DNA from 4 places in the Nonomuraea sp. NPDC047897 genome. Region 1 is predicted to be linked to each of the others. Evidence: riboswitches for the same ligand, from Rfam matches in the RefSeq annotation. Region 1 holds a riboswitch; each other region holds the start of a gene.

Region 1 (2,193 bases):
GCGTCACGGTAGGCGACGTAGTCGGCGAAACCCTCGGACAGCCAGACCGGCAGCCCGCCGGTGCCGGCGGCGACATGGGTGAGCTCGTGGGCGAGCACCACGTCGCGCCCGGTGGGGGTGAGCCGGTCGAACCCGCCGGGCACCACGATCACCCGCCCGCCGTCGGCCACGGCCGCCAGGCCGTCGAGCGGGCCCGTCCCGGCCAGCCGGGCCGCCTCGGCCGCGGAGGCGGGCACAAGGACCACGGGGCGCACCGTACGGCCGAGGACCGCGCCGACCCGCGCGGCGGCGACGTCAGCCCGCAGCGCCAGCTCCCGCAGGGCCGGCTCCCGCAGCGCCGCCGGGCCGGTGCCGGGCGCCCCGTGGGCGAAAATGAGCGAGCGGGCGCCGCGCACGAGGCGGGTCCGGCCGGGCCACGGCTCCGCGGCGCCGGGCGGAGCGTCGCCGCGGGCCAGCGCGAGCGGCAGCAGGCACGCCAGCGCGGTGCGACGGTTCACCGGCACGGACACGTTTTCCGATCGTAGCCGCCGCCGGACGCACGAAGACCCCGTCCCAGCCTCCGGGTGGAGGCGCGAACGGGGTCTTCGTGCCGGCTCACGCGCCGGGACGCACCGCGCCCACGAACGACGCCTTGCGCCATCCGCTGAGCTTCTCGACGCGCACGGTCAGCCCGGTGCGCGGCGAGTGGATCATCCTGCCCTTGCCGACGTACATGCCGACGTGCCCGAATCCGCGGAAGAACAGCAGGTCACCGGGCTTGAGGTGGTTGAACGAGACCTTCTTCCTGATGCCGGCGTACTGCGCGTTCGTCACCCGGGGGATGCGCACCCCGGCCTTCTTCCAGGCGTACTGGACGAGGCCGGAGCAGTCGAACGCACCGGGGCCGGTGCCGCCGAAGCGGTAGGGGTCACCGACCTGGTCCTTGGCCACGTCGACGGCCGTGCGGGCCTTGGCCGCCTGGCGGGCGGCTCGGGACTGCTTGGCGGTGGTCTTCTTCGCCGACGTGGCGGACCTGACCGCGGTCGCCGTCGAAGCCGTGGCGGCTGTGCCGGCCGCTGTACCGGCGGTCGTGCCGGCCGCTGTACCGGCCGCTGTGCCGGCGGTCGTGCCGGCCGCTGTACCGGCCGCTGTGCCGGCGGCCGTGCGGGCCGTGGTGGTGCTTGTCGTCGCCGCCTGCGCCGCCGGGGCGTGGACGGCCAGACCTCCGGCCGTCACGGTCATGGTGAGCGCGGCGCCACTCAGCGCGATGCGGGACAGACGGGGGTTGTGCGAGGAGGTAGACAGGATTTCTCCTTGGCTCTTCCACGAACGCCTACCGGGTTAGCTGACGGGTTCGGGCCTGGAAGTAGCCCTACGGCGCTGGTGCGCCGATTCACCCCTGATCCCTTGGGGAAGGGATCGCTGGGTCCCCGGTTCCGTGCCTCCTGGCTGCACGGATTCGGCAGGCCACCGCCGGGAAAGGGGTTGATCGGGCGGCGGTGACCGCTGGATGTCTCTCTGCTGCGCCGCCATGGCGTGGCGTCGCGTCGCCAGAAGTTACGCGCTGGGTCACGATCCGGCAAAGGCCCGGTCAAGTTGTAAAGCCGGGATAAGGCCGTCAGTAAGGTCGTCCGTCGCTGCTCGACACGATGATCCGTTACCGAAATGTGACAGTGGTCACAATTGACCGAACCCCGGTCTGTCAGGGCCCGAACGCCGCTCTCACGGGCGGATGGCGCCCACGATGCTGCGGCCGTACGAGGAGAGCTTCACGACCTTGACCACGTCGCCCGTCTGCGGCGCGTGCACGATCTGCCCGTTGCCCGCGTAGATGCTCACGTGCCCCAGGCCCTCGCTGAAGATGAGGTCGCCCGGCTGCAGGTCCCGCGGGTAGTTCACCTTGCGGCCCGAGCCCCAGGCCCACTGCTGCCAGGTGGTGCGCGGCAACGACACGCCGGCCGCCCGCCAGGCGGCCTGGGTGAGGCCCGAGCAGTCCCAGCCGCCCGGCCCGGTCCCGCCGAACACGTACGGCTTGCCGATCTGCGCGAAGGCGAACCTGAGCACCGAGGCGGCGTTGCCGGAGGCGGCGCCCGTGTACCTGACGCCCGTGCTGTTGGGGTTGCCGACCCGGTAGGCGCCCAGCCGGTCCAGCAGCTTCTTCTGCTGGGCGACGAGCTTGAGCACCTCGGCGCGTTCCCTCTGGACGGCGTCGCG
Region 2 (2,193 bases), on a different contig from region 1:
TCGAGCCGGTGGGCGCGCGTGTCGAGGCCGCAGCCCAGGTGGAGCACGCTCGCCTCCGGGTGCCCGGCCAGGAACTGCCGGGCCCAGCCGTCGAGGTGCCGGGCCCGCAGCGCCACGGCGGCGGCGGTGCCCCGCGTCATCCCGGTGCGGCGGAAGTCGTGGTCGATCCGCCGGGCGATCTGCAGGGAGAGGGCGTCGGCGAGGATCGGGTACGGCGCGCGGGCGTCGAGCGCCCTGCCGTGGAGCGTGGCGAGGAGCGTGGCCTTCTCGGCGGTCAGCCGCACCTTCTCGGTTGTCACGTCATCACGGTAGTACGCGCGACCGCACCCGTCCCGTCCTCACAGGGCAGTGGCGACCGGCATGGCCGGTGGCGGGGCCTGGCGCAGCTCACGGATGTGCGCCCAGCGCTTGACCCCCTTCGGGTCGGGCCGGACGGCGCCCACGAAGGAGGCGCGGCGTCCGGCGTCCAGGCGTTCCTCCTTGACCACGTCGCCGGTGCGTGGCGCGTGGACCATGTGACCGGGGCGGGAGATCATGCCCACGTGGCCGAGGCCGTTGAAGAAGACGAGGTCTCCGGGCTTGAGGTCCTTCCAGGCGATCTTCCTGGAGTAGGCGCCGTACTGGGAGGCGGCGACGCGGGGGAGTTCGATGCCCGCGGACTGGTAGGCCCGGAGCATGAGGCCGGAGCAGTCGTAGCCGCTCCGGCTCGCCCCGCCCCAGACGTAGGGGGTGCCCTGCTTGTCCAGGGCGTACCTGACGGCGAGCTTCCAGGCGGGGAGCTGGATGTCGCGGGTCCTGGCGCGCTTGATGTCGGCTCCGGTGAGGGTGACGCCACCGGGGTCCGGTGTCGCCGCGGCCACGGGGGAGGCGGTCACGGGGGAGGCGGTCACGGGGGTGGGTGCCGCCGCGGCGGCGGGGGAGGCGACCGCCAGTCCGGCGGCGGTCGTGGCGAGGGCGAGGGCGGGCGTGAGCATGGCGATGCGCGGCACGAGGAGTCCTTCCACACGGCCGGCCGGGTTAGCTGACGGGCTCGGGCCTGGAAGTGGCCCTACGGCACGCGGACGTGCCGATTCGCCCCGAAGGGGGAGTGGGTCCCCGGCTCCGCGCAACGGCTGCGCGGATTAGGCTTGAGGGACTCTAACGAAACGGTCAAAGCACCGCAATACGGGTAAAACGGATGTCCGAGCGTTGAGATCGGGTGTTCGTCAGCCGAGACGACCCGGTAAGGTACCGGCCATGGAGTCGCGCAACACACGCCTGGCAGTGATCCCCGGAGACGGCATCGGCACCGAGGTCGTGGCCGAAGGGCTCAAGGTGCTGGAGGCCGTGGGCGTCAAGTTCGAGGCCACCCACTACGACCTCGGCGCCGCCCGCTACCACCGCACCGGCGAGACGCTGCCCGACGCCGTCCTTGAGGAGCTGCGCGGCTACGACGCGATCCTGCTCGGCGCCGTCGGCGACCCCAGCGTGCCGCCGGGCATCCTGGAGCGCGACCTCCTGCTCCGCCTGCGCTTCGCCTTCGACCACTACGTGAACCTGCGCCCGGTCAAGCTGTTCCCTGGCGTGCGGACCCCGCTGGCCGACACCTCGCCCGAGGACATCGACATGATCGTGGTGCGTGAGGGCACCGAGGGCCTCTACGCGGGCACCGGCGGCACGATGCGGCGCGGCACGCCGCACGAGATCGCCACCCAGGAGTCGCTCAACACCGCCCACGGCGTCGAGCGCGTGGTCCGCTACGCGTTCGAGAAGGCCCGCTCGCGGCCGCGCAAGAAGCTGACGCTGGTCCACAAGACCAACGTGCTCACCTTCGCCGGCGACCTCTGGCAGCGCACGGTCGACCGGGTCGCCGAGGAGTTCCCCGAGGTGGCCACCGACTACTGCCACATCGACGCGGCCTCGATGTACTTCGTCACCCAGCCCGAGCGTTTCGACGTGGTCGTCACCGACAACCTCTTCGGCGACATCATCACCGACCTCGGCGCCGCCATCGCCGGCGGCATCGGCCTGGCGGCCAGCGGCAACATCAACCCCGAGGGTGCCGCGCCCAGCATGTTCGAGCCGGTGCACGGCAGCGCCCCCGACATCGCCGGGCAGGGCAAGGCCGACCCGACCGCCACGATCCTGTCGGCCGCCATGCTCCTCGACCACCTCGGCCTGCGGGCCGAGGCCGCCCGCGTCGAGCAGGCCGTC
Region 3 (2,193 bases), on a different contig from region 1:
ACGTTCATGCCGCCGGCCGACGAGTGCCCGCTGTGCCCGTCCACCGACACGCGCCAGTCCGAGATTCCGGCGCACGACTACGACGTGGTGGTGTTCGAGAACCGCTTCCCCTCCTTCTCCGGCGACCTCGGCGCCTACGGCGCCGCCGGAGGGCTGAGTGACGTGCGTCCGGGCGTGGGTCGGTGCGAGGTGATGTGCTTCACCTCCGACCACTCCTCGTCGTTCTCGCACCTGACCGACGACCAGGTCGAGCTGGTGATGGAGGCCTGGGCCGACCGTACGGCGGAGCTGTCCGCGATCGACGGCGTGGAGCAGGTCTTCTGCTTCGAGAACCGCGGTGAGGAGATCGGCATCACGCTGACCCACCCGCACGGGCAGATCTACGCCTATCCCTATGTGACGCCGCGGACCAGGCTCCATCTCGGCGCGGCCGCCCGCTACGCCGCCGCGCACGAGGGCCGGAGCCTGTTCGCCGACGTGCTGGCGGCCGAGCGCGGGGGACCGCGGGTGGTGGCCGCCAACGAACTGTGGACGGCCTTCGTGCCCGCCGCGGCGCGCTGGCCGTTCGAGGTGCATCTCTACCCGCACCGGCAGGTGCCCGACCTGGCCGCGCTGACCGGGGCTGAGCGGGCCGCGTTCGCCCCGCTCTACACCTCGGTGCTGCGGGCGTTCGACGGCCTGTTCGGCGTCGTCATGCCGTACATCGCGGCCTGGCACCAGGCGCCGGTGCGTGAGGGGCGTGACCTGGGCTATCTCCACCTGGAGCTGTTCAGCATCAGGCGTGCGCCCGGCAAGCTGAAGTATCTGGCCGGTTCGGAGTCGGCGATGGGCGCCTTCGTCAACGACGTGCTGCCGGAAGAGGCGGCACGCATGATTCGATCACAGGTAGATCACTAACAGGTTTCTTCTTAGGCTCGCATGACCTTGGATTTACTGTTAATGTCCCTTTCGCACCGGCCGTAACGGCCGGTGCGCCAAAGCCTAATCTCGGGCGCGTCGCCCGTGAGCCGGGGACCCAAGCACCTGGGGTGAATCCACGCCTGTGGTAGGGGAACGCTACTCCCTCCCGAACCCGTCAGCTAACCCGGTCGGCAAGAGGGAGAGGATTCCTACGTGGCGGCTGCGTCCCCCGCGCGTCTTGCCATCGGTCTCACCGTCGCCGCCGTCGTGGCCACCAGCCCGGCGGCGCCCGCGCTGGCCAAGCCCAAGCCCGATGAGACCAAGCTCCGCTCGGAGCTGAAGCAACTCAACACCAAGGTCGACGGACTCATCGAGACGTACAACCTCAAGCGGGTCGAGCTGGCCAAGGCCCAGCAGGCCGCCAAGACTGCCGGGAAGCGGCTCGCCGCCGCCGAGAAGGCCCTGGCCGAGGCCGAGAAGAAGGTCACCGAGATCGCACAGCTGCGCTACCAGAGCGGCCCCCAGTCGCTGCCGACGTTCATGCTGCCGATCAACGGGGCGGGCGCCGCGGTGCTGGAGCAGCTCCTGGCCGAGCAGCAGGCGGTGGTCGACGGGTTCGCCGCCGTCCGGGACGAGAAGAAGAAGGCCGCCGACGAGGCCGGCGCCCTCGCCGCCAAGATCCGTGCCGATCAGGTGACCGTGGCCGGGCAGCGCGAAGAGGCCGAGGACGTCATCGGCGACATCGAGGACAAGCTCGAGGACCTCGTCCCCGTCAGCACCGGCCGCCGCCCGGACGGCACCTGGGCGCCGCAGCTGCCCTCCGGAGCGGACAACATCACTCCCCGCACGCGCGCGATGCGCGAGCTGATCAAGCGGAACTTCGCGCTGCCGTTCACGGTCGGGTGCTACCGCTCGGGTTCGAGCGGTGAGCACCCGCTGGGCCGGGCCTGCGACTTCATGATGAGCTCGGGCGGCAGCATGCCGTCGACCGCCAACCAGGTGCTGGGCGACCGCGTCGCCGCGTGGGCCGTGGCGAACAAGGCGAAGCTCGGGGTCAAGTACGTGATCTGGAAGCAGCGCATCAACCACGGCTCTGGCTGGAGCCCCATGGGGAACCGGGGCAGCATCACCGAGAACCACTTCGACCACGTCCACATCTCGATGTACTGACCCGAAGCATCCCGCGAGCGAGTCTGTGCCGTGGCCGGCGGTCGGCGGCCTGCGCCTGTCAGGAGGGGGACGGTGGGGCGGACGGTGCGGCCGGCGCGGCCGGCGCGCCCGGCAGCCGGGTAC
Region 4 (2,193 bases), on a different contig from region 1:
TCGATCTTCTTGGCGAGGGCGGCGATCCGCCTGCCCAGCAGGTCGCCGTCCACCTCGACCGCGGGCGGGACCGTGCGGGTACCGAACAGCGAGCGGGCGATCCCGGCCGGGGTGGTGTGGCCGTCCATGGCCCGGGCCACCGTCGCGCCCGCGTCGAGGGTCATGCCGAGGTCCTTGGGCTTCATGGTGACGGTGCGGCCGGCGGCCTCGACCTTCAGCGGCCCCGGCCGGCCGAACTCCTCCTCCAGCCTGGCGCGGGCGGCCTCGGGGGAGAGCCCGCTGATGTCGACGCCGCCCGCGTCGGTGCCGGGCGGCACCTCGCCGGCCAGGGCCAGCGTGGGCATGCCGTACGCCAGCAGGAGGACGGCGAGGATCGCGGCGGCCGCCGCGGCGACGCGGCCTCGGTTGGTGCTGAGGATGCGCTTCATCGTGGGGGCGACCTCGTTCGGGGAGTCGGACGTCCGGCCAGTGTGCCACGGTGCCGATCGGCTCCCGGGCGTCTTTACCCAACGGGGGGAACTGCACCTTCAAACCACTTTCGCCAGGGGAAGTAGGTAAAAACTTCCGCGCTGAACCGCAGGTGGAGCGGGGGGTTCCGAGGTGTGCACCCGGACTTCGCTTGCACCGCTCTATACGCTTCGCTTACGTTTGGGGACACCGAGGCACACGTCCGGCACGTCAGTACCTCCGCCGGGTGATGCCTCGTTCAAACGCCGAGACCGCGTACGCACCGCCTGCATGACAGATCCGCAGGGGGCGGCGCGGCCGCCGAATCCGCGACAGATCGCGGAACCGGGGACCCAATCTCTCATGGGGTGAATCGGCACGCCCGCCACGAGCGGCGTGCCGTAGGGCACTTCCAGGCCCGAATCCGTCAGCTAACCCGGTAGGCGGCATGGAAGCAAGGAGTAAACCCCAGTATGACCATGCGTGACCTCTCCCGTGCCATCGTGCCCACGGACCTCCCGCGGCTGGCCGTCGGCCTCACGATCGCGGCCGGTGCCGTGTTCGGCGCCGTCCCGGCCATGGCCGGCCAGCCGGCCGTCGCGGAGTCGGGCCAGCCGGCCGCCCCGCAGGCGCAGGAGCAGCCGAAGACGGTCGCCGCGGCCTACCACCGGCCGCTGACCGCCGATGCCCTGCTGAAGGTGGCGGAGTCGCAGGTCGGTGTCACGGAGAACGCCGCCGGCGGTGGCACCCCCTTCCACAGCTGGTACATGTCCTCGCCGCGGGCCGCCGAGACCGTCGCCCGTGACGGTGGCAACATCGGCGCCTACGCCAACGCGCCGTGGTGCGCGATGTTCGTCTCGTGGGTCGGCGAGAAGGCCGGCGCCCGCCCCTCGGTCGGCTGGGACGCCTACACGGTGACCTACGCCAAGTGGTTCAAGGCCAACAACCGCTGGGGCTCCACGCCCAAGCCGGGCGCGGTCGTCTTCTTCGACTGGGACGGCAGCAGGAGCATCACCGCGATCGACCACGTCGGCCTGGTCAAGAAGGACAACGGCGACGGCACGATCAGCACCATCGAGGGCAACACCGGCAACGGCAAGGTCGAGCGCCGGGTGCGGCCCACCTCGCAGGTGGCCGGGTACGGCTACCCCGTCCTGCAGGGCTGACAGCCCCCTCCCACCCCCCACCCCTCACGGACGAGGCCCCCGGGCCGAGCAGAGACGTGGACGGGCCGGCGCGTCCGGCCCGCGCGTCCGGCCCGCGCGTAAGGCCATGGTTGACATCTCCTTCAGATAGCTGCACTATCTAGTAACTAGATAGCTCAACTATCCATTAAGGAGCGTCATGCAGTTCCCCCTCGTCCTCCTGGTCGCCCTGCTCACCTTCCGCGGCCTCGGGGCGCTCGGCGTCACAAGGTTCGCCTCGTGGCCGGCCAGCGCCGCCCACGCGCTCGCCGTCATGCTCCTCATGACCGCGTCCGCGCACTTCGTCCCCGAGAGCGTCACGGTCATGCCCAACCACGCCGACCTCGTCCGGATGGTGCCGCCGTTCGTGCCCTTCCCCGGCGTCATGGTCTACCTGACCGGAGTGTTCGAACTGCTCGGCGCCGTCGGACTGGTCGTCGCGGGCACCCGCCGCCTCGCCGCGTTGGCCCTGGTGGCGCTGTTCGTCATGCTGCTCCCCGCCAACGTCTACGCGGCCCTCGCCGACGTGCCGTTCGCCGGCGGCGAGGTGACCCCGCTGTGG

The links. A riboswitch is a leader RNA that binds a small molecule or an ion and turns the genes downstream of it on or off. The one in region 1 is predicted to bind cyclic di-AMP.
Region 2: another riboswitch for cyclic di-AMP. It lies ahead of ACGF0J_RS23305 (C40 family peptidase); the one in region 1 lies ahead of ACGF0J_RS25250 (C40 family peptidase).
Region 3: another riboswitch for cyclic di-AMP. It lies ahead of ACGF0J_RS37280 (hypothetical protein); the one in region 1 lies ahead of ACGF0J_RS25250 (C40 family peptidase).
Region 4: another riboswitch for cyclic di-AMP. It lies ahead of ACGF0J_RS27390 (CHAP domain-containing protein); the one in region 1 lies ahead of ACGF0J_RS25250 (C40 family peptidase).

What each region holds. Positions count from the first base shown of each region.
Region 1 covers NZ_JBIDCC010000011.1:228,579-230,771, forward strand. The annotation lists gene ACGF0J_RS25245 (hypothetical protein) at 1-509, opposite strand, end outside; gene ACGF0J_RS25250 (C40 family peptidase) at 595-1,221, opposite strand; cyclic di-AMP (ydaO/yuaA leader) riboswitch at 1,295-1,454, opposite strand; gene ACGF0J_RS25255 (NlpC/P60 family protein) at 1,702-2,193, opposite strand, start outside.
Region 2 covers NZ_JBIDCC010000010.1:134,564-136,756, reverse strand. The annotation lists gene ACGF0J_RS23310 (class I SAM-dependent methyltransferase) at 1-299, opposite strand, end outside; gene ACGF0J_RS23305 (C40 family peptidase) at 339-989, opposite strand; cyclic di-AMP (ydaO/yuaA leader) riboswitch at 993-1,138, opposite strand; gene ACGF0J_RS23300 (3-isopropylmalate dehydrogenase) at 1,237-2,193, shown strand, end outside.
Region 3 covers NZ_JBIDCC010000028.1:22,288-24,480, reverse strand. The annotation lists gene galT (galactose-1-phosphate uridylyltransferase) at 1-897, shown strand, start outside; cyclic di-AMP (ydaO/yuaA leader) riboswitch at 969-1,109, shown strand; gene ACGF0J_RS37280 (hypothetical protein) at 1,114-2,070, shown strand; gene ACGF0J_RS37275 (hypothetical protein) at 2,129-2,193, opposite strand, start outside.
Region 4 covers NZ_JBIDCC010000013.1:49,219-51,411, reverse strand. The annotation lists gene ACGF0J_RS27395 (VanW family protein) at 1-428, opposite strand, end outside; cyclic di-AMP (ydaO/yuaA leader) riboswitch at 757-908, shown strand; gene ACGF0J_RS27390 (CHAP domain-containing protein) at 921-1,613, shown strand; gene ACGF0J_RS27385 (hypothetical protein) at 1,792-2,193, shown strand, end outside.